Regions from separate parts of the Agromyces albus genome, predicted to be linked through region 1. Evidence: predicted binding sites of a transcription regulator. Region 1 holds the regulator's gene; each other region holds the start of a gene.
What was found. Region 1 encodes HspR, which represses chaperone genes until heat shock. Its sites were predicted from a motif close to AAGTTGAGTCNNNNNGACTCAACTT; they were not measured.
Positions count from the first base shown of each region.

Region 2: a site for HspR is predicted at 6,685-6,709, ahead of QFZ29_RS02650 (ATP-dependent Clp protease ATP-binding subunit). Genes of this name have one in related genera too.
Region 3: a site for HspR is predicted at 6,042-6,066, ahead of QFZ29_RS15010 (Hsp20/alpha crystallin family protein). Genes of this name have one in related genera too.

Region 1 covers NZ_JAUSWX010000001.1:3,486,915-3,497,428, forward strand. Annotated here, with positions in the region: gene QFZ29_RS16540 (M15 family metallopeptidase) at 1-220, opposite strand, end outside; gene QFZ29_RS16545 (response regulator transcription factor) at 318-1,013, shown strand; gene QFZ29_RS16550 (sensor histidine kinase) at 1,006-2,097, shown strand; gene vanX (D-Ala-D-Ala dipeptidase VanX) at 2,110-2,718, opposite strand; gene vanA (D-alanine--(R)-lactate ligase) at 2,715-3,755, opposite strand; gene QFZ29_RS16565 (D-isomer specific 2-hydroxyacid dehydrogenase family protein) at 3,748-4,704, opposite strand; gene QFZ29_RS16570 (heat shock protein transcriptional repressor HspR) at 4,900-5,322, opposite strand; gene QFZ29_RS16575 (DnaJ C-terminal domain-containing protein) at 5,331-6,311, opposite strand; gene QFZ29_RS16580 (nucleotide exchange factor GrpE) at 6,406-7,107, opposite strand; gene dnaK (molecular chaperone DnaK) at 7,110-8,993, opposite strand; gene QFZ29_RS16590 (transketolase) at 9,365-10,514, shown strand, end outside.
Region 2 covers NZ_JAUSWX010000001.1:578,691-589,204, reverse strand. Annotated here, with positions in the region: gene QFZ29_RS02680 (acyl-CoA-like ligand-binding transcription factor) at 1-90, shown strand, start outside; gene QFZ29_RS02675 (nuclear transport factor 2 family protein) at 191-592, shown strand; gene QFZ29_RS02670 (alpha/beta fold hydrolase) at 661-1,500, shown strand; gene QFZ29_RS02665 (MFS transporter) at 1,536-2,975, opposite strand; gene QFZ29_RS02660 (putative quinol monooxygenase) at 2,993-3,283, opposite strand; gene QFZ29_RS02655 (TetR family transcriptional regulator) at 3,351-3,986, shown strand; gene QFZ29_RS02650 (ATP-dependent Clp protease ATP-binding subunit) at 4,046-6,667, opposite strand; gene QFZ29_RS02645 (hypothetical protein) at 6,986-7,735, shown strand; gene QFZ29_RS02640 (hypothetical protein) at 7,860-10,046, opposite strand; gene QFZ29_RS02635 (hypothetical protein) at 10,504-10,514, shown strand, end outside.
Region 3 covers NZ_JAUSWX010000001.1:3,171,390-3,181,903, reverse strand. Annotated here, with positions in the region: gene QFZ29_RS15040 (antibiotic biosynthesis monooxygenase) at 1-650, opposite strand, end outside; gene guaD (guanine deaminase) at 654-2,051, opposite strand; gene QFZ29_RS15030 (alpha/beta hydrolase family protein) at 2,172-2,840, opposite strand; gene QFZ29_RS15025 (DUF2207 domain-containing protein) at 2,837-3,973, opposite strand; gene QFZ29_RS15020 (FUSC family protein) at 4,040-5,068, opposite strand; gene QFZ29_RS15015 (transglutaminase-like domain-containing protein) at 5,158-5,946, shown strand; gene QFZ29_RS15010 (Hsp20/alpha crystallin family protein) at 6,106-6,540, shown strand; gene QFZ29_RS15005 (LacI family DNA-binding transcriptional regulator) at 6,624-7,694, opposite strand; gene QFZ29_RS15000 (ABC transporter substrate-binding protein) at 7,884-8,726, shown strand; gene QFZ29_RS14995 (amino acid ABC transporter permease) at 8,837-9,625, shown strand; gene QFZ29_RS14990 (amino acid ABC transporter ATP-binding protein) at 9,622-10,392, shown strand; gene QFZ29_RS14985 (Gfo/Idh/MocA family protein) at 10,389-10,514, shown strand, end outside.

The DNA of each region.
Region 1 (10,514 bases):
TGGCGTCGAAGGATCCGATGTCGACGGCGTCCCCTGATACGTGAGCGGAAGTGTCCGGAGTGGCGACCCATCGTGCGGCCTCCTCTTCGGACCCGTAGGTCGAGATCGCCTCACGAAGCAGCTGATCCTGGTACTCCGCGGAACGCCAGCCACTGTTGACGTGGACCTCGATCCCGACGTCAGCGGCATCCGTTCCCGCTTCGCGCAGGGCCTCGAGCAGATCGCCTCATGCTGCCAGTCAAGGCGGAGTGGTGTTGCCAGCCCGTATGCGGCTTTCGATACGCCGACGATATGCACCGGCTCCTAGCATTGCGAGTATGCGCGTGTTGGTCGTCGAGGATGAGCCCTACATGGCGGAGGCCATCCGCGATGGGTTGCGCCTGGAGGCGATCGCGGCCGACATCGCCGGCGACGGCGACACCGCTCTGGAACTGCTGAGCATCAACGCCTACGACATCGCCGTCCTCGACCGCGACATCCCCGGGCCATCCGGCGACGAGATCGCCCAGAGCATCGTCGCCTCCGGCAGCGGCATGCCGATCCTGATGCTCACCGCGGCCGACCGAATCGACGACAAGGCCTCCGGATTCGAGCTCGGCGCCGACGACTATCTCACCAAGCCGTTCGAGCTCCGAGAGCTCGTGCTGCGTCTCAGGGCACTCGACCGCAGGCGCGCCCACAGCAGGCCGCCCGTGCGAGAGATCGCCGGGCTGCGTCTGGATCCGTTCCGCCGCGAGGTCTACCGCGACGGCCGCTATGTCGCGCTGACCCGCAAGCAGTTCGCCGTGCTCGAGGTACTCGTCGCCGCCGAGGGAGGGATCGTCAGCGCCGAAGAGCTCCTGGAGCGAGCGTGGGATGAGAACGCCGATCCGTTCACCAACGCCGTGCGCATCACCGTCTCGGCACTGCGCAAACGCCTCGGCGAACCCTCGATCATCGCCACGGTTCCCGGGGTCGGCTACCGCATCGACACGGCGCCCGGCGCGGGACTCGGCGGAGGCGACGATGAGTAGGGCGCCCGGGTTGAGCGTTCGCCTCAAGCTCACCCTCAGCTACGCGGGCTTCCTCATGATCGCGGGTGCCCTGCTGCTCGCGGTCGTCTGGGTGTTCCTTCTGCGCTACGTGCCCGACGGTCCGATCATGACACTCGGGGCGGGCGTGCCCAACCGCGACGACCTCGTGCGCGCCTTCGTCCCGGCCGTGGCGTGGGCGCTCGTCTTCCTGCTCGGATTCGGTCTGCTCGGAGGGTGGATCCTCGCCGGCCGCATGCTCGCGCCCCTGGCCCGGATCACGGAGGCCACGCGCATCGCTGCGGGAGGATCACTGTCGCACCGGATCGAGCTGGACGGCCGGAACGACGAGTTCCGCGAGCTCGCCGACCGGTTCGACGCCATGCTCGCACGGCTCGAAGCCCACGTCGCCGAACAGCAGAGGTTCGCGGCCAACGCGTCCCACGAACTGCGCACCCCACTGGCGATCACACAGACGCTGCTCGACGTCGCCCGCAGCGATCCGAACCGCGACGCCGTCGAGCTCGTCGAACGCCTCCACTCCGTCAACACCCGAGCGATCGACCTCACCGAGGCATTGCTCCTGCTCAGCCGCACCGACCAGCGATCCTTCACGCGAGAACACGTCGACCTGTCGCTCATCGCGGAAGAAGCCACCGAGACGCTCCTCCCCCTTGCAGAAGAACGCGGCCTCACCATCGAGACCTCCGGCGACATCTCCCCCACCATCGGCTCGCACGCGCTCCTGCTGCAGCTGACCACGAACCTCCTGCACAACGCCATCGTCCACAACGTCCCCGAACACGGCACCGTGCAGGTCAGCACCACCGCCCGCCCCGAGTCCGTCGTGCTCACGGTCGAGAACACCGGCGACAAGCTCACTCCACAACTGGTCTCGACCCTCACCGAACCGTTCCAGCGCGGCACCGGACGCATCCGCGCTCACCACGCAGGTGTCGGCCTCGGCCTGGCCATCGTCAAGAGCATCACCCGAGCACACGACGGAACCCTCACGCTGACTCCGCTCGCCGCTGGAGGGCTCCGCGTCACGGTGCAGTTACCTGCCGCGCCACCGCGGACTGGCTGATGACGATCAGGCTCAGGTGATGGGAAAGTCGAAATAGGTGTCCGGATGCGGTTCGTCCCGCAGCGTGTAGTGCCACCACTCGGCCGGATAGGAGCTGAACCCGCAGGCCTCCATGATCGAACGCAGGTGTTGCCGGTTTCGAGCCTTGGCTTCTGGGATTCCCTCGGCTCCGTGATGCGAGACCGAGTCCATCAGATCATGGTCGCCGCCCATGGCGACGAGTTCGCCGGTCGCCAGATGGTAGAGCGTCATGTCGACGGTGCTGCCCCGGCTGTGGCCCGACTTCGCGGCGACGTAGCCAAGCTCGAACATCTCGGGTCGGTCGATGTTCGGATAGTGCCGGAGTTTCGTGCGGCCATCCTCCGGCTGCCGTGACCAGCGCAGGAAGTCGTCCACTGCGCGCTGAGGGCGATAGCCATCCCACAGGAGCAGACCGAAGCCATGGGCTGCGGCTCTGTCGCGCGCGCGCTCCAGAGCTCCGCACAGGGCCTTCGTACCGACGACCCGATTGGCGAGGTATCCGTCGACGGGCTTGCCGGTGAAATTGTCCCAAGTGGCGTACTTCGCATCCCAGCGGATGCCGGGAACCAGCTCGTCCACGAAAACGAAGTCATCACTCATCGACGTTGACCGTTCAGTGCGAACGACACCAGCCGGTCGATGACCTCGGCGAGCGGGAGCCCGGCGGCCGCCATCATTCGCGGATAGCGGCTGTATGAGGTCATGCCCGGGAAGGTGTTGACCTCGTTGAGCACGACCTCTCCGTCTTCCTTCAGGAACATGTCGACCCGTGCGAGTCCCCTGCATCCCAACGCGCGATAGATCGCTCGAGCCGCCTGCTGCACGAGGAGGCGCGCCTCCGCCGTGATGTCGGCGGGAACGACCACGGTCGAGTTCTCGGAGCGGACCTCGGGCGCGTCCTCCTGATGGATCCTGAAGAAGCCGTGAGACAGACGGATCTGATCCACCTCGCCGACGACCAGATCCGTGGCGCTCTCGAGCACCGCGCACCCGACCTCGCTGCCGTGGACCGCCTCCTCGATCAGCACCTTCGAGTCGTACTGTCGAGCGACCGCCACCGCGCTCGGCAGGTCTTCCGCTCGGTCCACTCGACTGACGCCGAAGGACGATCCCGATCGGGCCGGCTTCACGAAGACGGGATACGTCAGGTTGTCGGGGTCGACCTGCCCGTCGGCCGCGACCGTCCAGAACCTCGGGGTGGCGATTCCTGCGCTTCGAACGACGAGATAGGCAAGGGACTTGTCCATGCACAGGGCAGAGCTCTGGACGTCGCACCCCACATACGGGATGCCGGAGAGGTCCAACAGGCCTTGGACAGCGCCGTCCTCGCCGAGCTTGCCGTGCAAGACGGGAAGCGCCACGTCGAGGTGAACCGTGTCGTATCCGCCATCCGCCTGAACAAGCAATCCGTGGACGCCTCGGTCGGGTGACAGCATTGCCGGACGACCGTCGCCGTCCTCCCAGCCCGCGTCAGGGCTCTCGCAGAGCTTCCACTCGCCGCTTGTGGTGATCCCGAGATAGAACGGCTCGTACTTGGCGAGGTTAAGGTTTCGCGCGACCTCTTGCGCAGACTTGACCGAGACGGGGTGCTCTTCCGAGGCGCCTCCGAATATGACCGCGACCCTCAACCTAGCCATGCTGCCGCCGTCCGAACTCGAGGCAATTGCGAATGGTGTTCTCGACCGTGTCGTACAGTGCGTGCTCCGTGTAATAGGCGGTGTGCGGAGTGATGAGTACATTCGGCAGCCGTTGCAATCGCAGGACGAGTCGGCTTTCGATCGGCCGGTTCCGCTGATCGGTGTAGAAGATGCCCTCCTCTCCCTCGAGCACGTCGAGCGCCGCGCCGCCCAACTTGCCGCTCTCAAGCGCGGAGAGCAGGGACTCGGTGTCGATGAGCGAACCGCGACCTGTGTTGACGACGATTGCGCCATCCTTCATCTGCTCGATCCGCTGACGATCCAGGAGATGTCTCGTCTCCGCGCTGAGTGGCGTATGCAGCGTGACGAGGTCGCTCCGCTCGAGCAGCTCATCGAGCTGGACATAGTCCGCAGAGGTCTTGGGATTGCGGTCATGAGCCAGCACGCGGCATCCGAAGCCCTGCAGCCTCTCCAGGACTGCTGCGCCGATGCGGCCGGTTCCGATGACTCCGATGGTCAGGTCGCGGAGCTCCCTGCCGCGCACGCGATTCAGCCTGAAGTCATGAGCTTCTGCGCGAGCGACGATCGATCGCGCGTTCCGCACGGCCATCAGCATCAGCATGAGCGTGTAGTCGGCCACGCCGTCGGGCGAGTACTCGACGGCCTCGACCGAGATGCCGACGTCGCGCGCGAAGTCCACGTCGATGTGGTCATACCCCGTGCTCCTGGTGGAGATGTAGGCGACGCCGGCTTCGCTGAGCGAGCGAAGTGTGGAATTGGTGATGGGGGTCTTGTGGCCGACACTGATGCATCGATTCCCGACGGCCATCCCGAGCGTGGACTCGGATGCCGCGGCATCGGTGATCGTGAGTGCGACGCCGAAGCGAGGCGCCACCTCGCGGAACACGACGGCCTCATCCGGCCCGCACCCATAAATCGAGATTCCCATTCCCGGGCCGACGGCATCCGCCCTGCCGAACGCACCGCGATGGTCAGCGGCAGCCGAGGAGAACGTGGACGGCAGCGATCGGATGCCGCGGGGCGCTGTTCGTGCGTGTTCGCTGTTGGCCATGCCTCCAGTCAAGGCAGCCCGGTGTTGTCAGGACGTATGCGGTTTTCGATACACCGGCGATATCCCGCCTACTTAGCCACCGGGGCGGTCGAGCGGACGCCACACCACGACGGCGTTCTCGCGGCGCACTCGCGTGCCCGCGCGCATCGAGACGACCTCGCCTGCAGCACCGGCCGCGAAGACGCGACGACCCGGGCGGTTGAGCATCTCGTCGGCGAGCGCCGCCTCGAGTTCGCGCACGCGCGTCTCGAGCGACGCGACCTGGTCTTCGAGGCCGAGCACGCGCCGGATGCCCTCGAGGCTCACGCCCTCGCTCGAGAGCTGGGCGATCTCGCGCAGCTGCGAGACGTCGCGCATCGAGTACCGGCGGGACTTGCCGGCCGTGCGCGTCGGAGAGACGAGACCGAGCCGGTCGTACTGCCGCAGCGTCTGCGGGTGCATTCCCGCGAGCTCCGCCGCGACGGAGATGACGAACAGCGGACTCAGCTCGTTCATGGTCGCTCCTAGCCCCTGGCCTTCGCGATGAGCCCGTCTCGGGGATTCTCGTCGGGCAGTTCGGCGATGAAGGTGCGCAGCTTCTCCTCGGCGTCTTTCGACAGGTGCGAGGGCACTGCGACCTGCACCTCTGCCAGGAGGTCGCCCGTGCCCTTCGAGGTCTCGACGCCGCGGCCCTTCACGCGCAGCACGCGTCCGCTCGGAGTGCCGGGGGCGACGCGCAGTTTCACGGGGTCACCCCCGAGCGTCGGCACCTGGATGGTCGCGCCGAGCGCCGCCTCGGCGAACGTGATGGGCACGGTCACCCGGAGGTTGAGACCGTCGCGCTCGAACACGGGGTGCTTGCGCACCGAGACGCTCAGCACGAGGTCACCGGGTTCGCCGCCGTCGGGCGAGGGCTGGCCCTTGCCCCGCAGCCGGATCTTCTGCCCGTCGGCGACCCCGGCGGGGATCTTCACGGTGATCGGCCTGCCGTCGGATGCCTGCAGGGTGATCTGCTGCCCCTTGGTGGCGGTGATGAAGTCGAGGGTCGTCGAGGCGGTGACGTCGCGGCCCTTCGATGGGCCGCCGAAGCCTCGGAATCCACCGGTGGGCTGGCCGAAGCGGCCGCCGCCGAACAGCCCGCCGAGCAGGTCGTCGTATTGGCCACCCTGCTGGTACGTGCGACCGCCCTGGCCGCCGAACATCGTGCCGAAGACGTCTTCGAAGCCGCCTGCCGCGCCGCCGCCGCCGGGCGCGGTGAATCGCGCACCCGAGCCCATCGCCCGGATCGCGTCGTACTCCTTGCGCTGCTCGGGGTCGGAGAGCACCGAGTGCGCCTCGCTGATCTCCTTGAACCTCGCCTCCGCCGCGTCATCACCGGGGTTCGAGTCGGGGTGGTACTTGCGCGCGAGCTTGCGGTACGCCTTCTTGAGTTCCGCGTCGCTCACGTCTTTGGAGACGCCGAGCACCTCGTAGAAGTCCTTGTCGAACCAATCCTGACTGGCCATCGGCACCTCCTCTCTCGAAATCTACTCGCCCGGTAGCCCCTGGTGGTCGAGTAGCGCCGGGCGAAACCCGACGCTACTCACCCACCTGAGGGAACTACTGCGGAGTCTTCACGACGACCTTCGCCACGCGAAGCAGCGTGCCGCCGAGCAGGTAGCCGGTCTCGACGACGTCGGCGACGGTGTCGGTGTCGACCTCGTCGCTCGGCTGCTGGAAGATCGCCTCGTGGCGCTGCGGGTCGAACGGCTCGCCGATCTCGCCGAACGACGAGAGCCCGAGCTTCTCGACGGCCGCGCGGAGCTTCGCCGCGATCGTCGAGAACGGGGCGTCGCCCTCGAGGTCGCCGTGCTTCTCGGCCCGGTCGAGGTCGTCGAGCACGGGCAGCAGCACCGCGACGGCCGCGCCGACGGCGCGCTCGCGCTCGACCTCACGGTTCGCCTCGGTGCGCTTGCGGTAATTCGCGTACTCGGCGGTGACCCGCTTGAGGTCGGCGAGGTGCTCGTCGCTCGGCTCCCGGATCTCGGCGGTGGCCGCGTTCAGGATGTCGTCGACCGTGAGCGGCACGTCGTCGTCGTCGGATTCGGATGCCGCGGCATCCGTCTCCTCGATCGTGTCGGCCTCGCCGGCGGCGGCTTCGGGGCCATCGGCTCCTTCGACCGCCTCAGCTGCCGCCGGCGCCTCGGCGGCTTCGGCAGTCTCGGCCTCCTGCGCCGGACGGCGAACCTCGCCCGTCTCGGGGTCGATCCGCCGCTTGTCGCGGATGACCGGCTCTTCGGGGATCTGGTTCTCGTCGGTCATGATTACCTGGCCTCTGAGCTCGTCGACGTGTCTTCGTCGTCGATGACCTCGGCGTCGACGACGTCTTCATCGGAGGTGGCCTGCTCGCCGGTGGGGTTCGAGTCCTCTCCGGCGCCGGCCGCGGCATCCGCCGTCTGGCTCTGGGCGTAGATGGCCTCGCCGAGCTTGCCCTGCGACTGCGAGAGCTTGTCGAACGCGGTCTTCACGGCCTCGTCGTCGTCGCCGGCGAGCGCCGACTTCAGCGCGTCGACGTCGCCCTGCACCTCGGACTTGACGTCGGCGGGCAGCTTGTCGTCGTTGTCCTTGATGAGCTTGTCGATCGAGTAGGCGAGCTGCTCGGCGGAGTTGCGCGTCTCGGCGGACTCACGGCGCTTCTTGTCTTCGGCGGCGTGCTCCTCGGCGTCGCGCACCATGCGCTCGACGTCTTCCTTCGGCAGCGCGGAGCCGCCGGAGATCGTCATGCGCTGCTCCTTGCCGGTGCCCTTGTCCTTCGCGGACACGTGCACGATGCCGTTGGCGTCGATGTCGAAGGTGACCTCGATCTGCGGGATGCCGCGGGGCGCCGGCGCGATGCCGGTCAGCTCGAACGTGCCGAGCGGCTTGTTGTCGCGCGTGAACTCGCGCTCACCCTGGAAGACCTGGATGGCGACCGACGGCTGGTTGTCGTCGGCGGTCGTGAAGGTCTCGCTGCGCTTCGTGGGAATGGCGGTGTTGCGCTCGATGAGCTTCGTCATGATGCCGCCCTTGGTCTCGATGCCGAGGCTGAGGGGGGTGACGTCGATGAGCAGCACGTCTTTGCGCTCACCCTTGAGGACGCCCGCCTGAAGGGCGGCACCCACGGCGACGACCTCATCGGGGTTGACGCCCTTGTTGGGCTCCTGGCCGGTCTCCTGCTTCACGAGCTCGGAGACGGCGGGCATACGCGTGGATCCGCCGACGAGCACGACGTGCGCGACATCCGAAAGCTTGATGCCGGCCTCGCGGATGACGTCGTCGAAGGGCTTCTTCGTGCGGTCGAGCAGGTCGCTCGTCATGTTCTCGAACTCGGCGCGGCTGAGCGTCTCGTCGAGGTTGGCGGGGCCGTTCTCGGTGAGCGAGAGGTAGGGCAGCTGGATGCTGGCCTTCATGTTCGAGGACAGCTCCTTCTTCGCCTGCTCAGCGGCCTCCTTGAGACGCTGGAGGGCGATCTTGTCCTTCGAGACGTCGACACCGGTGGAGTCCTTGAAGCGCTTGATGAGCCACTCGACGACCCGCTGGTCCCAGTCGTCGCCGCCGAGCCGGTTGTCGCCGGCAGTCGCCTTCACCTGGATGGTCGAGAAGTCGTCGTCTTTGCCCACCTCGAGGAGCGAGACGTCGAACGTGCCGCCACCGAGGTCGAAGACGAGGATGAGCTCGTCTTCCTTGCCCTTGTCGAGACCGTAGGCGAGCGCTGCCGCTGTGGGCTCATTGATGATGCGCAGCACGTTGAGGCCCGCGATCTCGCCGGCCTCCTTCGTGGCCTGGCGCTCGGCGTCGTTGAAGTACGCCGGCACGGTGATGACCGCATCGGTGACGGTGTCGCCGAGGTACTGCTCGGCGTCGCGCTTCAGCTTCTGCAGGATGCGCGCCGAGATCTCCTGCGGCGTGTAGTTCTTGCCGTCGATCTCGGACGACTTCCAGTCGGTGCCCATGTGGCGCTTGACCGAGGCGATCGTGCGGTCGACGTTCGTGACGGCCTGGCGCTTCGCGGTCTCGCCGACGAGCACCTCGCCGTCTTTCGTGAATGCGACGACCGAGGGGGTGGTGCGGAAGCCCTCTGCATTGGCGATGACGGTGGGCTCGCCACCTTCGAGGACCGAGACGACCGAGTTGGTCGTGCCGAGGTCGATTCCTACTGCTCGTGACATGTGTGTCTCTCCTTCTGCCTGGAGGCTTCGCGAGCGGATGCCGCAGCGCTCCAGAGCGGTCGGCCCGGCCGTGCTGGCCCGCGACCGAAGTCGGTGTGTCAAGACTTGAGCCCTGACGACTCAAGTGTCTCAACGCCGTTTCGACGTGTCAAGTTGGCGCCGTGGAACTTGAGTGCACCTGACTCAACTCACAGCGGATGCCCAGAATTCCGGGCTTCGTCACGGCCGCCACCCCGCAACACAGGGTACGCATCGAATGCATTCAGGCGGCACCAAGCTCGTGGGTGAATAAGGGTGGGAACAGATTCCTCGCATCGTAGTCAGGAGCGTCGTCGGCGCATCGTCGTCGGCGCAGTCATGAAGGAGCGACCGTGACCATCACCCAGACGTCCCACATCGACCTCGACACCGTGGCTGAGCTCGCCGCCCAATTGCGCGTCGACTCGATCCGCTCGAGCACGAGCGCCGGTTCGGGGCATCCGACCTCCAGCATGTCGGCGGCCGACCTGCTCGCCGTGCTCGTTACCCGGCACTTGCGCTTCGATTGGGATGACCCGACGGCGCCCGGCAACGACCACCTGATCTTCTCGAAGGGTCATGCCTCGCCGCTGCTGTACTCGGTGTTCAAGGCCGTCGGCGTCGTCTCGGACGACGAGCTGATGAACGGGTACCGGCGTTTCGGGCAACGCCTGGAGGGCCACCCGACTCCGGTGTTGCCATGGGTGGATGTCGCGACCGGGTCGCTTGGCCAGGGTCTGCCCGACGGCGTCGGGATCGCGCTGGCCGGCAAGTACCTGGATCGGCTGCCCTATCGAACGTGGGTGCTCTGCGGCGACAGCGAGTTCGCCGAGGGATCCATCTGGGAGGCGCTCGACAAGGCCGCCCACTACGAGCTGTCGAACCTCATCGCCATCGTCGACGTCAACCGCCTCGGCCAGAGCGGGCCGACCGAGCTGGGCTGGGATCTCGACGCGTATGCCCGCCGTGCCGAGGCGTTCGGCGCTCGCGTGCTCGTCGTCGACGGGCATGATCTGAGCGCCATCGACGACGCCTTGGGCACGGCCGCCGATCCCACGGATGGACGGCCGACGGTGGTCCTCGCGAAGACGGTGAAGGGCAGTGGCTTCTCCGAGGTCGAGGACAAGCCCGACTGGCACGGCAAGCCGTTCCCCGCCGACATGGCCGACCGGGCGATCGCCGAGCTCGGCGGCATCCGCGATCTCGTGCTTCGCGGCCCGCGTCCTGAGCCCGCTTCCGCTACCTCCACCGACGCGAGTGCCGAACCGGCCGGGGCCGCCGCGATCCTGCCTCGGTACGCCCTCGGCGACGAGGTGGCCACGCGCAAGGCCTATGGAGACGCGCTCGTCGCGCTCGGAGCTGCCGACCCGCGGATCGTCGCGCTCGATGGCGAGGTGAGCAACTCGACGTACTCCAATGCATTCGCGCACGCCTTTCCCGACCGGTACTTCGAGATGTTCATCGCCGAGCAGCAGCTCGTGGCCGCCGCGACCGGCCTCAGCG
Region 2 (10,514 bases), 2.9 Mb from region 1:
GCCGGGTACCGCGCATGGCTCACGCAGGGCGGCGACCTCGGCGCGCACCTCGAATCAGCTCTCGAACTGCTCGAGCACGGTGTGCGCTGAGGTAGCCACCCGGTCTCGGCGCCTCGCCTGACGCGACGGATGCCGCAGGCATGCCACGATCCTCTGGCGCGGGCGCGTCGGTGGGGAGCATGCTGAACCCATGAACGATCGCGAGGAGTTCCTGACCTGGGTTCACACGTCGCTCGCGGAGGCCGAACGAGCCCAGTTCGATGGGGACGACGGCCCGAGACGGGCGATCTGGTCGAGCCAGGAGCCCGTAAGCGTGCTCGGCGCCTGGCGCAACGCGACGAACCGCGGCGAGCTCGTGGAGGCGTTCGAGGTGCTCGCGTCGAGCTTCTCGGCCTGCACCGGCTACTCGTTCGAGCTGATCTCGTTCGACCTGCTCGGCGACATGGCGTACACCGTGGGCTACGAGCGCGTCTCGGCGTCGATGGACGGCAAGCCGCGGAGCTTCACGCTGCGCGCCACCCAGGTCTACCGCCGCGAGGACGGCAAGTGGCGGGTCGTCCACCGGCACGCCGACGCGATCTCGTCGAAATGACGTACGCAGCCCAGCCCAGCGGGGGCAGCCGCTCCGACGACGGTTGCATGCCTGCCTAGAATTGGGCGATGCCCACGTATCAGGCTTCAGACGGTGCAGTCTTGCATTACGACGAGCGAGGAACCGGACGACCGCTCGTCGCGATTGCCGGCGGGGCAGCGCGGGATCCGATCTACCTTGGGGATCTTGGCGGTATCGGTGAAGGTCGCCGCCTGATCGTGCCGCACCTTCGTGGCGTCGGTTCCTCGGCAGCTCCGACCGATCCAGCAGTGGGGTCGTGGTGGAATCAGGCTTCCGATCTGGAGGCCCTCAGGATCCACCTCGGTGAAGATCACCTTGACGTCATCGCGCACTCGGCAGGCACTCGCTTGGCAACGTCATACGCCGCACGTTATGGCGACCGAGTCAGTCGGATGATGTTGGTCACGCCGCCTTCACAACATCTTGTCGATGTCGCCTCAGACGTTGTCGAGATCGCTCGCCGGCGCAGTGCCGACGCCGCGTTCGAAGCGGCCGTGGCGCAGCTTCAGGCAGGACCGCCGCTGACCAACGAAACCGAGTTCAATGAATGGCAGAGAGCGACCGCACCGGCGGGATACGCGCACTGGGGAGACGATGCAAAGCGCCACTCCCATCTGGGTTCGTGGGACCTTCGTGCAGCAACCTCATTCTTCTCCGTTGCACCGCCTGCGGACTTTGTCGATCGGCTACGACAGTGCACGGCCAGCGTGCTCGTGATAGCAGGTGCAGACGACGCTCTTACCGGGTTGGCGCCTGTCGTTGCGCTCTCCTCTCTGTTCCAAAATGGCAAGGTCGAGGTCCTCGCTGATTGTGGCCACTACCCCTGGATCGAACAGCCAGAGCGGTTCACCGCAGCCGTCGTCGAATTCTTGCGAGAGCCCTTCTAACTAGGTCAAAGGTGACCCGTCGCAACGCAGCGCCCTCATGATGCCGGCCTGCGCCGGAGAACGGCGACCGAGACCAGCCCCAGTACGGCCACGAGAGCGGCTCCCACCTGGAAGGCCAGCGCGTATCCTCCGGTGAGCGCGACGGGTGCCGCCGCGCCGGCGGACTCGAGCGTCCGAGCATGCCCGATCGAGAGCGCCACGAGCGCGGCGAGACCGAGTGCTCCGCCCACCTGGGCCATCACGTTCTGCACAGCGGACGCGAGACTCGCGTCGCCATCCGCGATCCCGTGGAACGCGGCGTTGGCCGCCGCTGGCATGAGAACTCCGGATGAGACACCGAGCACGATCATCCCGGGCAGAATGCCGGCGGCGTAGGAGCTGCCGACGTCGATGCCCGACGAGAGGAGCAGTCCGGCGGCAACGCCGAGCAGACCGAGTCCGAGCAGTGGTCCGGAGCCCGCTCGGGGCATCAGGGCCGTGCTGATGGCGAGCCCGGCGCCGATGCCCAAGCCGAGCGGCAGGTACGAGAGTCCACCCTGCAGCGGGGTGAAGCCCAACACCTGCTGCTCGAACAGGGTGAGCAGGAAGACGTAGGAGAAGAAGACGGCTGAGTTCACCACGATCGCCGCATAGGTGATCGCCCGTACCCGGTCGGCGAAGAAGCGCACCGGGATGAGGGGCTGGCTCGACCTCGACTCCACGAGCAACATGGCTCCGACCAACGCGACGCCCGCCAGTAGCGGGCCGAGCACCTGTGGCGAGCCCCAGGACGAAGCGGGAATCTGCAGTAGGCCGAAGACGATGCCGATGAGGCCGAGGGTTCCGAGAACGGCGCCGGTGAAGTTCACCCCTTGTGCGGCGCCTGCAGCCCTGCTCTTCCCCACAATGAACGGGACGAGCACGATCGCGACCAGGGCGATGGGCAGGTTCACCAGGAAGATGAACCGCCAATCGGCGAGGTCGGTCAGCAGGCCCGAGATGACCGATCCCGAGACTCCGCCGAGTCCGCTGAGTCCACCCCAGATGCCGAGCGCCTTCATCCGTTCGCGGGGATCCTGGAACAGCAGCACGATGAGCCCCAGCGCCGCGGGCGCCGCCAGGGCCTCACCGAGTCCCTGAACGAAGCGGCCACCGACGAGCATGCCCGGAGAGAGGGCGGCACCGCAGGCGAGCGAACCGACTGCGAACACGATCACGCCAAGCAGGAAGATCCTGCGCTGGCCGAGGATGTCGGCCAACCGCCCGCCCAGCAGCAGGAGCCCGGCGGCGGTCAGCACGTAGGCGTTCACCACCCACGCGAGCCCGGCATCCGTGAAGCCGAGCTCGTCGTGGATGCGTGGCAGCGCCACGTTCACGACCGTCAGATCGAGCACCAGGATGAACTGGAACAGTCCGAGCACGGTCAGGGCGCGCCACCGCAGTGGATTGCGGGCACCATCGGTCAGCGTCGGGCGCGCCTGCTGCGTGGCCGGCATCTGCTGAGCGTCTGACATCAGTCGAACGCCGGCGAGACGTGGTCGATGGTGTACTTCATGACGTCGCCGCCCACGAACTGCACATCGAGCTGCGGTGGGTTCGAGGTGGCGCGCCACGCCTCGAGCGCCTCCTCGGACTTCCATCGTTCGAACAGGTTCACGCGCGTCTCGTGCACCGAGTCCGCGGAGATGGCGAGGTCGAGGCATCCGTCTGCCTGACGAGCTCGCGCGATCAGGTCGGTGTGAGCCGCGACGTAGTCGTCGCGGCGGTTCGGGTCGAGCTCCAGGTATCCCGCGATGATCAACATGATCGTCCTTTCCTTATCACTGCTAAGTTGTGTGCAATCCTCCCTTATCACCGATAAGGTGTCAACCGTGGCATCCACGAAGCGCCAGCCCCTGACGCGAGCGGGAATCGAACTGGTCGCCCTCGACCTCGTCAACGAGGTGGGGCTCGACGCATTGAGCATGCGCCGCCTCGCCGACAGGCTCGGCGTGCAGTCGCCCGCCCTGTACTGGCACTTCCGCAACAAGCAGGAGCTGCTCGAGGGCATGGCCGAACGCATCTACCTCGCGGGTGGCATGGGTGCACCGTCAGACGGGGAGGCGTGGCAGGACTGGATCATGCGCCGCTCGATCGCCTACCGAGCCGCACTCAACTCCTGCCGCGATGGCGCGCGCATCGCCGCCGAGGCCAGCGGTGGCAGCCCCACCCTCATCGGCCTCTTCGACGAGGAGATCAGGTCAATGGTGGGCTTCGGCTTCACGCCGGCGCTCGCGCTGCACACCATCTCGGTGATCACCCACTACATCTCCGGTTTTGCACTGAAGGAGCAGGCGCCCGGGAACCAGGCAACCCCGGTCGGCGGTGCTCCGCTCGACATCTCCGACACACTGAAGACGGCCTTCGCCGAGGGAGGCGGACCACTCAGCACCGAGGTGTTCGAACACGGGATCCGGATGATCGTCGCGGGCGTCAGCAGCGAGCTGGGCTCGATTCGACCGGCGTGAAAGAACGAACGCCCGGCCCTCGTGATGAGGGCCGGGCGTTCGCTTGTGCGGTCGGTGGGTCAGGCCGCCTGCGGCACCGTCACCGTGGCGTTCGGCACGGATGCCACGATGAACTCGCCGTCGGCGGCATCCACGCGCACGCCCTCGCCGTCACCGACAGCGCCGCTCACGAAGAGGTCGGCGATGCGGTCGTCGATCTCGCGCTGGATGACGCGGCGCAGCGGACGTGCGCCGTATTCGGGCTCGTAGCCGCGCTCCGCGAGGAGCGCCACCGCGGCATCCGTCACCTCGAAGGCAACCTCGCGCGACGCGAGCCGCGCGGCCGACGCACCGAGCATGAGCCGCACGATCTGCTCGAGCTGCGGCTGGTCGAGCTTGCGGAACAGCACGATCTCGTCGATGCGGTTCAGGAACTCGGGCCGCATGGCCTCGCGCAGCTTGCCCATGACGCGGTCGCGCAGGTCCTTCTCCGAGGCGAAGCCCGAGGCATCCGCCCCGGCGACGAAGCCGAGCGCACCCGACCGCGACGCCAGGAACTCCGAGCCGACGTTCGAGGTCATCACGATCACCGCGTTGCGGAAGTCGACCGTGCGACCCTGGCCATCGGTGAGGCGCCCGTCGTCGAGCACCTGCAGCAGCAGGTTGAACACGTCGGGGTGCGCCTTCTCGATCTCGTCGAACAGCACGATCGAGTACGGGTTGCGCCGCACACGCTCGGTGAGCTGGCCGGCCTCGTCGTAGCCGACGTATCCGGGAGGGGCGCCGACGAGTCGCGACACGGTGTGCCGCTCGCCGAACTCGCTCATGTCGAAGCGGATCACGGATGCCTCGTCGTCGAACAGGTTCGACGCGAGCGCCTTCGCCAGCTCGGTCTTGCCGACACCCGTCGGCCCGAGGAACAGGAAGCTGCCCACCGGGCGACGCGCGTCGCCCATGCCGGTGCGGTTGCGGCGCACGGCCTTGGCGACCGCGGTGACCGCGTCGTGTTGGCCGATTACGCGTCCGTGCAGCTCAGCCTCGAGGTCGCCGAGGCGCTCGCGCTCGCTCTCGGTGAGGCGGTTCACCGGAATGCCGGTGGCCCGCGAGACCACCGCGGCGATCTCGGCCTCGTCGATCACAGCCTGGTGGTTGAGCTTGTCGAAACCACCCTCGCCGCTGGTCTCGATACGCGACTTCGTCGCTACTCGACCGGCGGCCGTCGCCTCATCGAGCTTCGCCTGCACCTTCGCGATCTCGTCCCGAATCCGAGACGCCTCCTCGTAGTGCTCGGCGCGCACGGCCGCGTTCTTGTCGGCCTCGAGCTCGCCGAGTCGCGCCATGAGGGCAGGGACATCCGTCTTCACACCGAGCCGCAGGCGCAGCCGCGCCCCGGCCTGGTCGATGAGGTCGATGGCCTTGTCGGGCAAGACCCGGTCGGTGAGGTAGCGCGCGCTGAGTTCGACGGCGGCCCGCAACGCGGCATCCGTGTACTCGATGCCGTGGTGCTCTTCGTAGGCGGGCTTGAGTCCGTGCAGGATCAGCACGGCGTCTTCGATCGAGGGCTCCCCCACGCGAACCGGCTGGAACCGGCGCTCGAGCGCGGGGTCCTTCTCGACGGTGCGGTACTCCTTGAGCGTGGTCGCACCCACAAGGTGCAGCTCACCGCGCGCGAGGCGCGGCTTCAGGATGTTGCCCGCGTCCATGCCGCCGTCACCGGCACCGCCGGCGCCGACCACGGTGTGCACCTCGTCGATGAACACGATGAACTCGCCCTTGTGCTCGGCGATCTCGTCGATGGTCTTCGTGAGGCGCTCCTCGAAGTCGCCGCGGTAGCGGGTGCCCGCGAGCATCGCGGGCAGGTCGAGCGACACGACGCGCTTGCCGAGCAGCGCCTCGGGCACGTTCTCCTCGACGATCGCGCGGGCGAGGCCCTCGACGATCGCGGTCTTGCCGACGCCGGCCTCGCCGACGAGCACCGGGTTGTTCTTGGTGCGGCGGCTGAGGATCTCGATGGTCTGCTCGATCTCGTCGACGCGCCCGATCACGGGGTCGAGCTCGCCATTCTCGGCGAGGGCCGTGAGGTCGGTGCCGAACTTGTCGAGCATCGGGGTGTCGGATGCCTCGGGCCCACCATCTGGGGACTGAGCCTGTCCGAACTCCTCGTCGTCACCCACGGTCTCGCGCAGGCCCTCCGTCAACGCCTCGGCGGTGACGCCGGCGCGCGCGAGCACCTGGCCGGCCGGGGCATCCTGCCCCAGAACGAGCGCAAAGAAGAGGTGCTCAGGGTCGATGTAGGTCGAACCGCTCGAACGCGCGACCTGGTAGGCGTGAAACAGCGCGCGGCTCGCGCTCGGCGTGATCGTGGCCGCGTTGATGTCGGCCACGTCGGATGCCGCAGGCAGCCGCGCCTCGGTCGCCGTGATGAGCCGCTCGGGGGCGACGCCGATGCGGGCGATCGCCTGCTTGACGCTCTCGTCCTCAACGATCACGCGCAGGATGTGCAGCGCGTCGAGCTCGGTCTGGCCGCGCTCGAGCGCGAACCTGCCGGCGCGCTGCAGGATGCCCTGCGTGCGTGCAGTCAAGAAGCGGCTCAGGTCAATCGACCGCGCTGCGCGCGACCGTTCGCCCTCGAGGTAGCGGCTCAGAAACTCGTCGAACGAGTTGGTTTCGTCGCCGCTCTGGGGTGTGAAGTCTTCGGGCACCAGTCCTCCTGAAGTGGAACTTGAGTTGGGTACGCTCAAGTTCAACGCGGAGGGTGCGCGCGTATTCCCGCCATGTTCGAGTCCATCTGCGTCGCCAAAACGGATCGTCTATCGGACTGGCTTTCAGGGGCACGCGAGGACGTATGGCCAGCAAGCCCCTGGCAACAGTTAGAAGGAGCAGGGAGAGGCTTAGCCGAGGCGCCCCGGGGGCCGACCTCCGTTAAAGATGAAACCGCCGTGATCAAAGATCTACGACGGTTTCCGAAACCCACTGCGGCCGTTGCCGGGGGAATATGAGATCAATATATCCTCCGAAGCGTGATCCCACAACTAACTCCGGTCGAGCAGACTGCGCTGATCAACAGCCTGGCCAAACAGCGGCTACGGCGATTCCGGTCTGCCACCACTGGCGACAGGGACGCCATCGCGCTGTATCTCATCGATGCAGAACTTGCTGCGAACCTCCACGCCGGGGTGAGATTCGCTGAAGTCGCTCTGCGCGAGACAATTCATCGCTCACTCACATCACAGTACGGCGAGCGATGGTTCCAGGACCATCGGAATCTACTTGACGAAACAGCAGACGCCGCATTCACTGACGCCGAGGCGGCGGTTGGTGTCCAAGCTCCAGCGGGCAAGATCATCGCTCAGGTGATGCTAGGCACTTGGGTCAACTTGCTGGGCAAGGGCGACGACAAGATCGATGGCTCGCGCGCCTATTACGTAAAGGACTTGTGGGAACCGGCACTTAAGCACGGGTTCTCGGAGCCTCGCAAAGACGTTGCCAGGCTTGCGCAGCGCATCAACTGGGCCCGAAACCGCATCAGCCACTGCGAACCAGTTGTATTTGGACTTCCCATGCCTGGGTTGGGCGCCGCCGGCATCCAAGTACGGCGATCGCCGGCGCTGATATTCGCCGACGTGCAAGCCCTACTGCAGTTCACCACATCGAACTTTGCCACTTGGCTCGATCGCTGGGAAACCACGCACACACTGTGCACCCACGTTCTCGTTACAAAGGCACTCGACCACATTGCCGAGGACGAGACCATACAGCTCGAGCAATAGCGCGAGTCCGGCGGGCGAGCGGCCGACCGCGAACCGATCCGCTTGTGGACGTCCGCTGACGGACGGGTCCCCCGTGCCGAAAACCGCAAGCGGGCGCTTGGAGGCCGCGCACCACCCGAGCCGCTTAGGTCTGTATGCCCGGAGCAAGTCCGGCCGTAACTACGGCAGCCTCAAGAGCTTGGTCGTATGACCACGGTGAGCTGAGCGTCAAAAACACATCGAACACCTCCTGGCTTCCTACCCACGCGCCGAAGCAGAACACGGTGTCGGCTCTGGATGCATAGCGTCGCAGGGTCGCGTACCCGACGAGTTGGTTCTCGACTGCGTTTCGCTGCGTCCCTCTGGGAAAACTCATTGCGATAAAGATCAGCGACTTCGTAGGGGCTGGCGGCGTCTCCAGGTACATCGAATGCGGGCGGCCGTCGCCGGCAGACAATTCACGCAACCGGCCAGCTTCGTGCGCGACCCTAGCGCGAAAATCAGGCGCCAGTTCGAGGAGGCCGATGGAAGCCTCAAGCCATCCGAATGGTCGATAGCGCTCAAGGACTGTGAGTACCTCGTTGACTCCCGACTCGATTTGTTGCGCGGGCTTTGGTGCTGGTGTGTCGCGGAGCCCGTTCTCGTAGAAGATCCAAGCGTCGAGTTCGTCTGTGAGGCTGAGAACGAGGGTCGTCGTGCTAGTTGAGCCCTCTGGGAATAGTCCACTGGCGAGGTAGTGCATGACGTAGTCGAGTTCGTCAACCGCCAAGATATTGTTCATCGTCGCAGTACGGCGCCGCCTCGACAAGAATTGGATGAACTCGGCCGGCCTATCTAGGAGCTGGGCGGCAATTTCAAGGTCGTGGACGTTCACAATCCAAGGGGAGAGCGCGCCTTCTGGGATGAGTCCGCTTTCGACGAGCTCTGACGTGATGGTGACGAGATAGTTCAAATCTTCGAGAGACAGCGCGATGGTGAACACCTCGGTAACTTCGCTGACATCGAGGTCCCAGTTGGTCCGTGCTCCGTCGCCTGATCCGTCCAGCAGATTGCTCGAGGATCTGATGTGGATGGACGCTCCGGCTTCGATGAGCGCTCGAAGGCGCTCGGCCTGTTGCGCGGCTTTGCTGATGATCGGACCCAGCTCTTGCCAAAGCCTCAGGGGTGCGCCGGCGCGCGCGTATTGGGTCAGGCGATTGCTCTTCGCTTCGAGAACGACGGCCGCGTGTCCAATCACGAGCAGTCCATCTGCTTCAAAGCGTTGACCGTGGAGCCCGTTGTACTCGACGTTTGCCAGCGCCACATCCGGACGAATGGCGTCGATGAGTGCCCGCATCCCACGCCGCTCAAGCAATTCACCTCGATGCTTCATGTAGGTCTGGTCCATCGGCTCGGCAGTCAGTGCCGCCTCAACCAACTCGCGCATCCCGAATATCAGCGACGTGGGTTGAACGAGCATCCATTCGCGCTGCCGCGAGGTGCCCGTTCTTGATAGGAACGGCCGAGTTCTCATTGGGTTGTCACCATTGAGGAACGCTGTCACGACCCCCTCGTTCGGTGCATCCAGATCGATGCTCATCCGCGAGAGCAGCGCCGCCAACTCTGCCTGGTCAAGGGCAGTGGCGAGCACCAGGTCGTCGAAAGATAGAGCGACAGCCTCGGCCAGGTGATCGAATGCGAGGCGTGTGGTGACGCGTCGCGTAGCAGCCTGCAGCCCGCCAGATTGGGTGTCCATGTAGCGCTCTAATTCGGGCGAGGCTTCCAACGCTTCGGCAAGTTCGTCACCCGCGCTCCTTATGCTCTCGACAAGCGACTGCGGGATGTACGAGTGGAATGCGTCGAAGACCGAGAACATCGCTTCGGGGCCAAACCCGAGCCTCGCGACGATCGACTCGCGCACGGTCGGCGTGAAGAGTTCGTTGAGAAGTTCGCGTTCCTTATGGTGGAAGCGGGGCAGCCTGAGGTAGATTTCCTTCGTAATCGCGGCCGCTGTCAGTCTTGGCACCACGGTGGGGCCCTCTCTCGGCTGGTGCCGGATTGTGAGCTGATAGAACGTGGTTCGAAGCGAACTGGCGTGCAGCACCTTCGGCACCAGCGTGTGAACGGCTCTAAGCACCTTGGCGCTCGACCCAGCGCCTGACGGCACGGACCGTTGCTCGGCGAAAAGCAATGCCGTCAGCTCCGGCAACGCGAGAAGTCGTTCCCCGTCCGAGCCGTCGCCGGGCTCGCTATCGAGGGGAGCAACTGCGAGGAACATGTTCGCCACGACATCAAAAGCGTCAGTGTTGCGAATCGCGCGTCGCAACCTCAACAGCAGGAACTGTTGCCGCACTACGAAAAGCCACCACAGAGGACGCGTGAGGTGCCTCAGAAATCTCATGATTACATGATGGTGTCTTCAGCCGTCGCGATTCACGATTGCAGCTCGCGCCGGGAAAGGCGTGACCGCGCAGGCGGAACTGGAGGCATGGGAGCCGAGGAGTACGGAACCCTGCGAGGGCGGCGCCCGCGGGCCCCAGCGGCGGATGAGCGCCCGGGTGCCACAAACCCAGTTGGGTTCATCTCCAGCACACAGCGACCGTCCTCGACTACTCAAGGGTGGCGTCGACATTCACCAACATACACAGACCGTCGAACGCCATCGGTGTCAGTTCTCACCTACAAGCGGTGCCGGTCGATACCTCGGTAGCCACACGACGACTCGTCGACGCGCTACTGAGTCCTACAGAGTCACCCACTGACGAGTTTGGCAGTCAGCTGTGATCAGAGCATCATGCACACTGTTTGTCATGGCGACGAG
Region 3 (10,514 bases), 320 kb from region 1:
ACGAGCAGGTTGTTCTTGAACACCGGATCGTCAGCACCCGGGCCCGGTGCCCAGAACCCGAAGCCGACCGCGGATCGAGTGAGCGACATGTTCTCGTTGAACGCCGAGCCTTTCGCCAGGAGCTCCTGCCGCTCGTCCGACTGGAGCCATGCCGACAGGTGCTCGTCGGTGTCGAACGAAAGATGCATCACCCAGTCGTCGCTCAGCCCCGGCGCCGGGGCTTGCAGACGGTGGCCGCGGAAGCCTTCAAACCGCGACTCCGCCTCCATCACCTCGCTCTGCCACTCGAGGAAGTCGTGTTCTCGTTCCGCCGGCAGCCGAGTGGCGATCACCGCAGACACCAACTCCGAGCGTTCCTCATGATCACCTGTGTAGAGCTGGACGTTGTCGTTTCCCACGAACATCGGGTCTGCATCTCGGAGGAGCGCACCACGTTCCGCGCTGTGCAACCATCCGCGAGCAGCGTCGACGGTCGAGAACCGCTGGGCCGTGATCCAGTCGACCTGGCCGGGCGGCGTCGGCGGCAGAACCCAACGATCGAGGTATCCCGGCCAGGACGATAACGCATCGCCAACCCGCTTCTCCCATTCTGCGTACGCGGGATGATCAGCGTCGGCGACACGGCGATGGATGATCAGGTTCGCCGGCATGGATCACGCCTTCTTGTAGGCGCGCTCACCCATGATCCAGGTCTCGTCGACGCACCGTTCGTCGCCGACCATCATCACGCCGAACAACAGGGCAGCGGCGTCCTCCGTGCTGGCCGGCCCGTGCTCGTCCACGAGCAGGCTTTGATGCCACTCCATCGCGGGCGGACCGGCAGTCCAGTCGAGGGCCACGAAGTCGGCCTCCTTGCCGACCTCGAAGTTGCCGACCCATTCATCGATGGAGAGCGCCTCGGCCGCACCCAACGTGATCGAGTAGAACGCGCGATACGGGGAGAGCTTGTTCCGTTCGGCTTCCTCGAGGTCTTGCTCGCGAGGGTTCACGCTGCCATCGAGAAGGGTGTTGTTGAGCATCCCGACCTTGTACGCGTCTTCCAGCGCGTTCAGCATGCTGAACCGGTTGCCACCGCCCATGTCGGTGCCGAACGACAGCTTCACGCGATGCTCGGGATCCGTGGCGCGTCCAAGTCGGAACAGACCGCTCCCGAGGAACAGGTTCGATGACGGGCAGAAGGTGACGGATGCGCCGGACGCCGCGAACCGCCGGAACTCGCTGTCACTCAGCCAGATCCCGTGGCCGCCCGAGAACCTCGGACCGACCAAGCCGTATTTCTCGTAGACGCCGAGATAGTCGTCGCAATCCGGATGTACCGCGAGCACAGCCCGGATCTCAGCCGGATTCTCGGAGATGTGCGTGTTCACCCACAGATCCGGATTCGCCTCCTTGAGACGCCGGCATTGCTCGAGCAGCTCCTTGCTGGCGCCCAATCCGAACCGCGGAGTGATGGCGTACAGGTTGCGACCGGCAGCCGAGTACCGATCGATCAGGTCTGCGCTGTCGGCGTAGAAGCTCTCGGGTGTCACGAGGTAGTCATCGGGAGCGAACCTGTCGATGCCGGTCAGACCGCCGATCACCCGCATGTTCCGTTTCGCTGCCTCGTCGAAGAACACTTCGGTGGTCACCTTGTAGCTGCTCGTGAACGCCTGACAGGTCGTCGTACCAGATGCCAGGAGGGTGTCGAAGAACCGTTTGGCGCCATCTTCGGCGTACTCCCGGTCGCCGTACCTCATCTCCTCGGGGAACACCGACTTCTCGAGCCAGGGCAGCAACTGCTCGCCGTAGGCACCGAGCATGCGGGTCTGCGGGAAGTGGATGTGCCCATCGATGTAACCCGGTGTGATCAGACGGCCCGGGATTTCTGTGACCTCGACGTTCGGATAGTCGCCCGAGATGTCTTGGTAGTCGCCGAACGCGACGATCATCCCGTCGTCGATCACCAGCAAGCCGTCGTGGACGAATCGGGCGGCCCGGTGTTCTTCACCGACGTGCTTCCACGGATCGTCGATGAAGTCGAAGAATGTCGCGCGAATCGCTGTCTGAACCATGTCGGCCGATCTTTTCGGTGGAACTCGAGCAGAACGTGCTTCCGGGTCAGCAATTACAGGCTACCGAGCGAGGTACTGCCCTGACCACACTGCGTGCGCCCCCACTGCAGGTGCCAGCGACTACGAGTGCCCGCTCACGAACTCCGTGACGCGCGGGGCGAGTCCGGCGCCGACCTCGGCGGCGGGCCGCTTCGCGCCCTTCACCTCGAATGAGTGGTTCGCATTCTCGATCCAATCGAGGGTGGCGGTGGGGCCGATGCGGGCGACGAGTTCATCGAGCTGCCCGTTCGGGATCGCGAACGGGTCGTTGCGGCCCTGGAGGAACAGCATCGGCACCGTGATGCCGGGCAGGTGCTCGTCGCGCGCCTTCTCTGGCTTGCCCGGCGGGTGCAGCGGGTAGCCGAGGTAGATGAGTCCGGCGACGGCCATGCCGTCGGCGACGGCCATCGAGGCCATGCGGCCGCCGAAGGACTTGCCCGCGGCCCAGATCGGCTCACCCTCGGAACCGCGAGCGGCTGCGGCATCCGTCGCCGCCCGCCATGCCGCGATGGCAGCCGGAGGGCGATCGGGAAAGCGGCGGCCGGCCTCACGGTAGGCGAAGTTGAAGCGCAGCGTCGCGAACCCGTCGTCGTTCAGCGCCCGCGTGAAGCCGGCCATGAACGGATGCTCCATGCCGGCGCCCGCACCGTGGGCGACGACGATCGTGGCGGCGGAATCCGCTGGGCGCGCGTACACACCCGACACGGGCGTGCCGTCGACGTCGATCGTGATGTGCTGCTCGGTCGTCATGGGAACAGGTCGAAGATGTCGCTCACGGCGGTGATGACGGAACCGGCGCCGTCGGTGAGATCGCCGACGGCTGCGGGGAGCTCGCTGAGGCTCCCGACCGCGTCGATGGCGTCGGCGATCTCGGCGGTCAACTCGAGGAGGTCGCCCACGGTGTCGAGGTTCGTGCGCTCGACGGCGGCGCCGTCGAGCTTGAGTTTGGCGATCCACTCGCGTTCGAGTCCGAAGAGCATGGCGTAGGGGAGCAGGCGCTCGTGCAGGTGGAAGCGGGCGAGCGGGTCGGCGGCGGCGTCGGGTTGGGGCTCGTCGCTCGGCGAGCTCGCGGGGCCGGCACCGGCACCGGCCGCGGCATCCGTCGCACGCAGCTCGACTCGGCCGCTCGCGGCATCCGTCGCCCGCAGCATCGCCCCGCTCGGCGACTGCAGCACTCGCAGTCGATCGGCCTCGGCGAGCTCCATGTACTGGCGCAGCCCCGCGAGGTGTTCTCGTTTCGGTTGCGACGGCGGCAGGAAGTGCCGCCACCACCCGGGCGTGACGAAGATCGTGGCGACGGTGGCCGCCAGGGCGACGATCGTGAGGATGAGTGCCGGCCAGTCGCCATCGATGATGGTGAAGACGAGGAACAGCACCTCGACGAGCATGCCGAGATAGGCGAGCACGGTGAGCGTCACGCCGGGCCAGGTGACGCGGCGTTCGGCGATGAGGCCATCGCGAGCGAGGGCGTGCTCGGTGGTGAACACGAGCGTGCGCAGCCGGCTGCCGAGTGCCCGCCTGGCTGACGAGAAGCGGCGCACGCGCCCCGGGGTGTGCTCGGGGCCGAACAACACCTCGAGCAGCGCCACCTCTTCGGCGGTGAGGATGACGTTCGATTCGAGTTCGACGCCGATCGGCTCTCGCCTGCTGCCAGCGACGATCTTCACCTTGCGCTTCACCGCGAGATCGATGAGGGCAGCGGATGCCGCACGCCGGTCGGCCTCGAGCAGCAGCGCGTCGCGCAACACCGTGGACCCGCGCTCGGGCGCATACTGCACGACGCCCGGTGTCACCCGTTGGGCGGCGACCGCACGCGCGGCGAGGCCGAACCCGAGGATGAGGAACGCGGGAATGACCGCGAACACGATGACGGCGAAGAGCACGCGCCCAGTCTAGGCAGGCGTCGCCGGGTGAGGGAGGCTCACTGCACAGCGTGGATCGCTGGTGCGCTAATCGCCGACGAGCTCGCCGCGGATGCGCCGCAGGTCTTCCATGAGTGAGCCGACGAGGATCCAGTGCCCCGACTTGGGCGGCGTCACCACGAGCGCCGACGTCAGCGCGGGCACTTCCGACGTCATCGGCTCGGGCTCGGGTTCGGCCACGCGCACGAGCAGGCGCACGTCGTGCGCGACCCGTCGCAGTTGCTCGGCGATCGCCCGCACGGTGGGCTCGTCGTGCAGCGCGTCGTCGTAGTGGTCGGCGAACGCGCGCGTCATGCCGATGACCTGGGTGACGATGGGGCTCAGGCGTTCGAGCAGCTCCCGCAGCTGCACGAGCTCCGAGCGGTGCGCCGACCGGCGCGGGTTGAGGGTGAGCGACTCCTCGCCGGCGGCGATCGCGGCATCCGCGGCATCCCGCATCGGTCGCAGCAGCCGGGCCTCGATCATGAGCGCATCGACCGCGCCGGGGGATCGTCGCTGCTCGACCGCGTCGGCGAGGCGGTCGACGGATGCCGCGAGCTCGCCTCCGAGCAGCGCGACCTCGCCGCGGGCGGGCGCCACGGCCACGGGCGGCACGATGAGCGCGTTCACGACGATGCCGATCGCGGCGCCGATGAGCGTCTCGATCACGCGATCGAACGCGTATTCGGGTGACGCGGATCCGAGTGCGAGCACGAGCATCGCGCTGATCGCGACCTGGTTCGAGGTGCCGGGCGTCATCTTGAGCGCCCACGCGACGAGCATCGCGATCATGATGGCGGCGAGGATGATCCAGCTGCTCTGGCCGAGCCCGAGCGAGATGCCCGTCGCGATGACGACGCCGAGGATCACGCCGATGCTGCGCTCGATCGCCTTGCCGAACGACTGGTTGACGCTGGGCTGCACGACGAGCAGCGCTGCGATCGCCGCGAACACCGGCAGCGGCCCCGGGATCAGCCAGCCGGCCACGAGCCACGCCGCGATCGTCGCGACCGCTGCCTTCAGCACCTGCAGGATCGGCACACGCTTCGTCGCCCGGAACGTCGCGGTGAAGTTCATGCGCCAAGGCTAGCCGTGGCGCGTACGTGCTGGGCGAGAATGGAGCAGTGCCGCTCGGCACGCTCCGCCCGCTCGAACGAGGGCTCTCCATGCAGCGAACCGTGTCCGCCGAACTCGCCCTCCACATCGACGACCTGGCGCGTCTCGCGTTCATCGTCGCGGTGGCCGACCGCCCGGCCGAGGAGCGCTTCGAGCTTCGGCACGACGGCGCGCTGGTGAAAGCGCGTGAGGTGACGGATGCCGCGGGCAGCCGCATCCACATCGTCGACGTCGCGGCGGGTTCGCTCACCATGAGCTACTCGGCCAGGATCGAGGAGCAGGCCGAGGCGCCATCCGTCACCGAGCTCGAGCTGCTCGAATTCCTCCGGCCGAGTCGCTATTGCGAGGCCGACCACCTCGCCGCCACTGCTCGCGCCGAGTTCTCGGGTCTCGAGGGCCGCGAACTCCTCGCGGCGGTGAGCTCGTGGGTCGGCACTCGCCTCACGTACGTGCCGGGGTCGAGCCTGCCGACGGACGGCGCGATCCGCACCCTCCTCGGCGGCGAGGGCGTGTGCCGCGACTATGCGCACCTCGTGATCGGCCTGCTGCGGGCCCTCGACGTGCCCGCCCGGCTCGCCGCGGTGTACGCGCCCGGGCTCGACCCGATGGACTTCCACGCCGTCGCCGAGGCCCATGTCGAGGGCGCATGGCACGTCGTGGATGCGACGACGCTCGCCCCGCGCTCGTCGCTCGTGCGCATCGCCACCGGGCGCGATGCCGCCGACACGGCGTTCCTCAGCGCGTATGGCGGCAACGTGACGGTCGAGGCGATCGAGGTCTCCGCCGTCGCCGACGTGCTGCCCGACGACGACATCACGGAGCTCGTGCAGCTGCGCTGAGCGGAGTTCTTGCGGCGACATCCGGCCCCGGATTGCGGCAATTTCTTGACGATTGGCATCTTGGCACTCTCATGTGGAGAGTGCTAATCTGAAGGTACTTGAGCGACATCGACTCAAGTCTTGAACAACGCCGCAACGCGGCACTAGGGAGGAGTAGCCATGGCAATGTACTGGGACCCGTTCCGTGAGCTCGATCGCCTCGCTACGAGCATGCTCGACTCGAGGCAGGGACCGCGGGTCATGCCCATCGATCTGCACCGTGACGGAGATCACTACGTGCTGAACGCCGACCTTCCGGGGGTCGACCCGGGCTCGGTCGACGTCGACATCGACGGGCAGTTGCTCACCATTCGCGCTGAGCGCACCCTGCGTTCCGAAGAGGAGACGCAGTGGCTCGTGCGCGAGCGGCCGAGCGGGTCGTTCCTGCGCCAGCTCACGCTGGGCGACGGCCTCGACACTGCGGGCATCAGCGCACACTACGAGAACGGCGTGCTGAGCGTCGTGATCCCGGTGAGTGAACAGGCCAAGCCGCGCAAGGTGGCCGTGCAGGCCGCCCCGCGCGCCGAGAAGGAGGTCACGGCTTCGGCCAGCTGACCCACCGGCGAACACGCCCGCGAAGCCCGCCCCGCCGCCCAGGCAGGGCGGGCTTCGCCGTGCCGGCGCCCGGCGCTACGCGATCATCGGACCGGCGGGCGCGGCGGTGCGATCGACTCTCGTTCGATGAGTCGCTGTGGCAGCACCGTCGTCTCGGCGGGGCCGCCGTGGCCGGCCATCCGGCGCACGAGCAGTCGCGCAGCCTCGGCGCCGATCTCGTGGATCGGCTGCGACATCACGGTGATCGCGGGCGCCGAGAGGCTCGTCCAGTCGGCGTCGTCGAACGCCACGAGCGACACGTCGTGGGGGATCACGAGCCCCAGGTCGCGAATGGTGCGGAACGCCGCCTGGGCCACGAGGCTGTCGGATGCCACGATCGCGGTGGCGCCATCGCCGAGCAGTTCGCGAACGATGGTGTCGACGCCATCGCGGCGCGCGTTCAGACGCACGAATCGCTCGGGCTCCGGCACTCCGGCCTCCTGAAGCGACGCGACGAAGCCCGCGACGCGATCGCCGACCGAGCTCGAGGCCAGGCGGTCGCCGGCCCGGTACTCGGCGGGATGGCCGATCGTCGAGACGAACGCGATGCGCCGATGCCCGGCTGCGAGCAGCAGCTCGGCGAGCCGGCTCGCGCCCGCGCGGTTGTCGGCCACGACGGTGTCGACGTCGACGCCCTCGGCTGCACGGTCGAAGAGCACGAGCGGCCGGCCCGTCGCGATCGCCGATTGCAGGCTCTGCGTGTCGACGGATGACGCGGGCGCGACGATGAGCCCGTCGACGCGTTTCGCGAGCAGCACCGCGATCGCGCTGTCTTCGGCGTCGACCTCCTCGTCGGAGTTCGACAGCAGGAGGTCGAACCCGGCGGCCTTCGCGACATCCGACACTCCCCTCGTCGCCTGCGCGAAGAACGGGTTCTCGATGTCGCCGACGACGATGCCGATCGTGTGCGACTTGCCCGTGCTCATCGTCTTGGCCAGGGCATTCGGCCGATAGCCGAGCTGCTCGGCCGCCGCGAGCACGCGATCGCGCACGGCGTCGCTCACGGCGCCGTAGTCGCCGAGCGCTCGCGCGGCGGTGGCCTTCGAGACCTTGGCGGCCGCCGCGACATCGCTCACGGTGGTCTCGCGGCGGCCGTTCGCCGAATCTGATGCCATCGATGCTCCAGGAAGAAAAGTGTTGACGGATGTCTCGAGCGCGGAGTACTGTCCCAGAAACGCATTGAGACCGGTCTCAATCTACGACATTGAGACCGGTCTCAACAAGAGCTCGAGGCTTTCCCGCTTCGGCGCCTCGCGTTTCCCGCATCACCCACTGCATCGAACCCCCACAGAACAGGAACTCCCGTGACGCAACGTACGCACCACCGTCGCTCGGCGATCGTCGCGCTCGCCGCGGCGGCCGCCCTCGCCCTCTCCGCCTGCGCCGGCGGCGGATCGGCCGCCGAGACCGAAGACAATCCCTACAACCTGATCACCCCCGGCCAGATCCGGGTCGCGAGTCTCGGCGACGCGAAGCCCTACACCTTCACCGACGAGTCGGGAGAGTTCACCGGCTTCGACGTCGAGCTCTTCACGGATGTCGCGAGCCGCATCGGCGTCGACGACGTCGTTTTCACCGGCCAGGACTTCTCTGGCCTCCTCGCCGCTGTGGCGAACGGCCAGTTCGACGTCGGCGTCGCCGCCATCGGCATCACCGACGAGCGCAAGCAGACCGTCGACTTCTCGGAGGGCTACCTCGCGGGGTACCTCACCGTGATGGCACATCCCGACGCGGGCATCGCCGACGAGGCCGGCCTCGCCGGCAAGCGCCTCGGCGTCGTGCAGGGCACCCTGCAGGAGGCCTACGCGGTGAAGCACTTCACCGAGACCGAGCTCGTTCGCTTCCCCGACAACAACGCCGCGATCTCGGCGGTAAACAGCGGCAGCATCGACGCGCACTTCCTCGACTACGAAGCCGCCAAGGAGTACGGCGAGCAGTACGGGCTCGTGAACGCGCTCGACATCCCCTCGTTCGACGCACCGGCCGGGTTCGCGATCGCGAAGGGCAACACCGAGTTCCAGCAGGCGCTCAACGAGGCGCTCGCCGCCGCGATGGAGGACGGCACCTGGAAGGAGCTCTACGAGAAGTGGTTCCCGGGCTCGCCGATGCCCGAGCAGTACCTGCCGTCGGCGGAGCAGACCGAATAGCTCACCGCGAGCACTCCGGTGCGGGTCGTGCAGAGCATCTGCGCACAGCAGCACTCGCGTACAGCGTCGCGTGACCCGCACCGGATCATCCCCCACCACCGGAGCACACCATGGACTGGCTCGACAACATCATCAAGACCTTCTTCGACTTCGACGCGATGTGGCAGGTCTTCCCGCAGTTGCTCGGCGTCGGGCTCGTGAACACCCTCGTGATCTCGATCTGGGCGACCGTCATCGGCGTCGTGCTCGGAATGATCGTGGCGATCATGGGCATCTCGACCTCGCGCTGGCTGCGGGTGCCGGCGCGCATCTACACCGACGTCTTCAGGGGCCTGCCCGCGATCCTCACGATCCTCCTCATCGGGCAGGGCTTCGCCAGGTTCAGCCAGCAGGTCTTCGGCCCCTCGCCGTATCCGCTCGGCATCCTCGCCCTCAGCCTCATCGCGAGCGCCTACATCGGCGAGATCTTCCGGGCGGGCATCCAGAGCGTCGACCGCGGCCAGCTCGAGGCGTGCCGCGCCCTCGGCATGAGTTACGGCAAGGCGATGCGCCTCGTCGTCGTGCCGCAGGGCATCCGGCGGGTGCTCCCGGCGCTCGTGAACCAGTTCATCGCGATCGTGAAGGACTCGAGCCTCGTGTACTTCCTCGGCCTCCTCGTCTCGGAGCGCGAGCTGTTCCGGGTCGGACAGGACGCCGCGGTGCTCACCGGCAACCTGTCGCCGCTCGTGATGGCGGGCCTCTTCTACCTCGTCATCACCGTGCCGCTCACCCACCTCGTGAACTTCTTCGACGATCGGTTCCGCACCGGCCGGCGGAAGGCCGCGCCGCCGAAGAGCGGCCTCGACGAGGTCGAGGAGATCACCCCCGTCCAGCCCCTCACCTACGGGAGCAACACATGACCTCCACCTCGCCAGTGCCCGTCGCAGACGGCCACCTCTACGAGGGCTCGAGCCTCGAGCTCGTCGACCTCTCGATGGCCTACGGCGACATCGATGTGCTCACCGACGTGAGCCTCGCGGTGGCGCCCGGCACGACGACGTGCATCATCGGGCCGTCGGGCTCGGGCAAGTCGACCCTCCTGCGGGGCGTGAACCGCCTGCACGAACCGAAGAGCGGCGACGTGCTGCTCGCCGGCCGGAGCGTGCTCACCCAGAAGCCCGACTCGGTGCGCCGTCGCATCGGGCTCGTCTTCCAGCACTTCAACCTCTTCCCCGACCACAGCGCCGAGCAGAACGTCGCGCTCGCCTTACGGAACGTGAAGGGACTCTCGCGTGCCGAGGCCAACCGCATCGCGAACGAGCGGCTCGCCGAGGTCGGTCTCGGCGACCGCACCGACCACCGGCCCCGCGATCTCTCGGGCGGCCAGCAGCAGAGGGTCGCGATCGCCCGCGCTCTCGCGATGGAGCCCGAGGTCATGCTCTTCGACGAGGCCACGAGCGCGCTCGACCCTGAACTCGTGAAGGGCGTGCTGAACCTCATGGCGAGCCTCGCCCAGCGCGGCATGACGATGCTCGTCGTCACCCACGAGATGGGCTTCGCGCGGAAGGTCGCCGACCAGGTCGTGTTCATGGATGAGGGCCGCGTCGTCGAGGCGGGCACTCCGGAAGACCTGTTCGACCGCCCGAAGAGTCCGCGCCTGCAGCGCTTCCTCTCGGAGGTGCTGTGAGCGGCGCGCGGATGTCGCCCGCGGCGCCGATCCGCACGGCCGTCATCGGCTTCGGCACCTCGGGCCGCATCTTCCACGCGCCGTTCCTCGCCGCGAACCCCGAGTTCTCGCTCGACGTCATC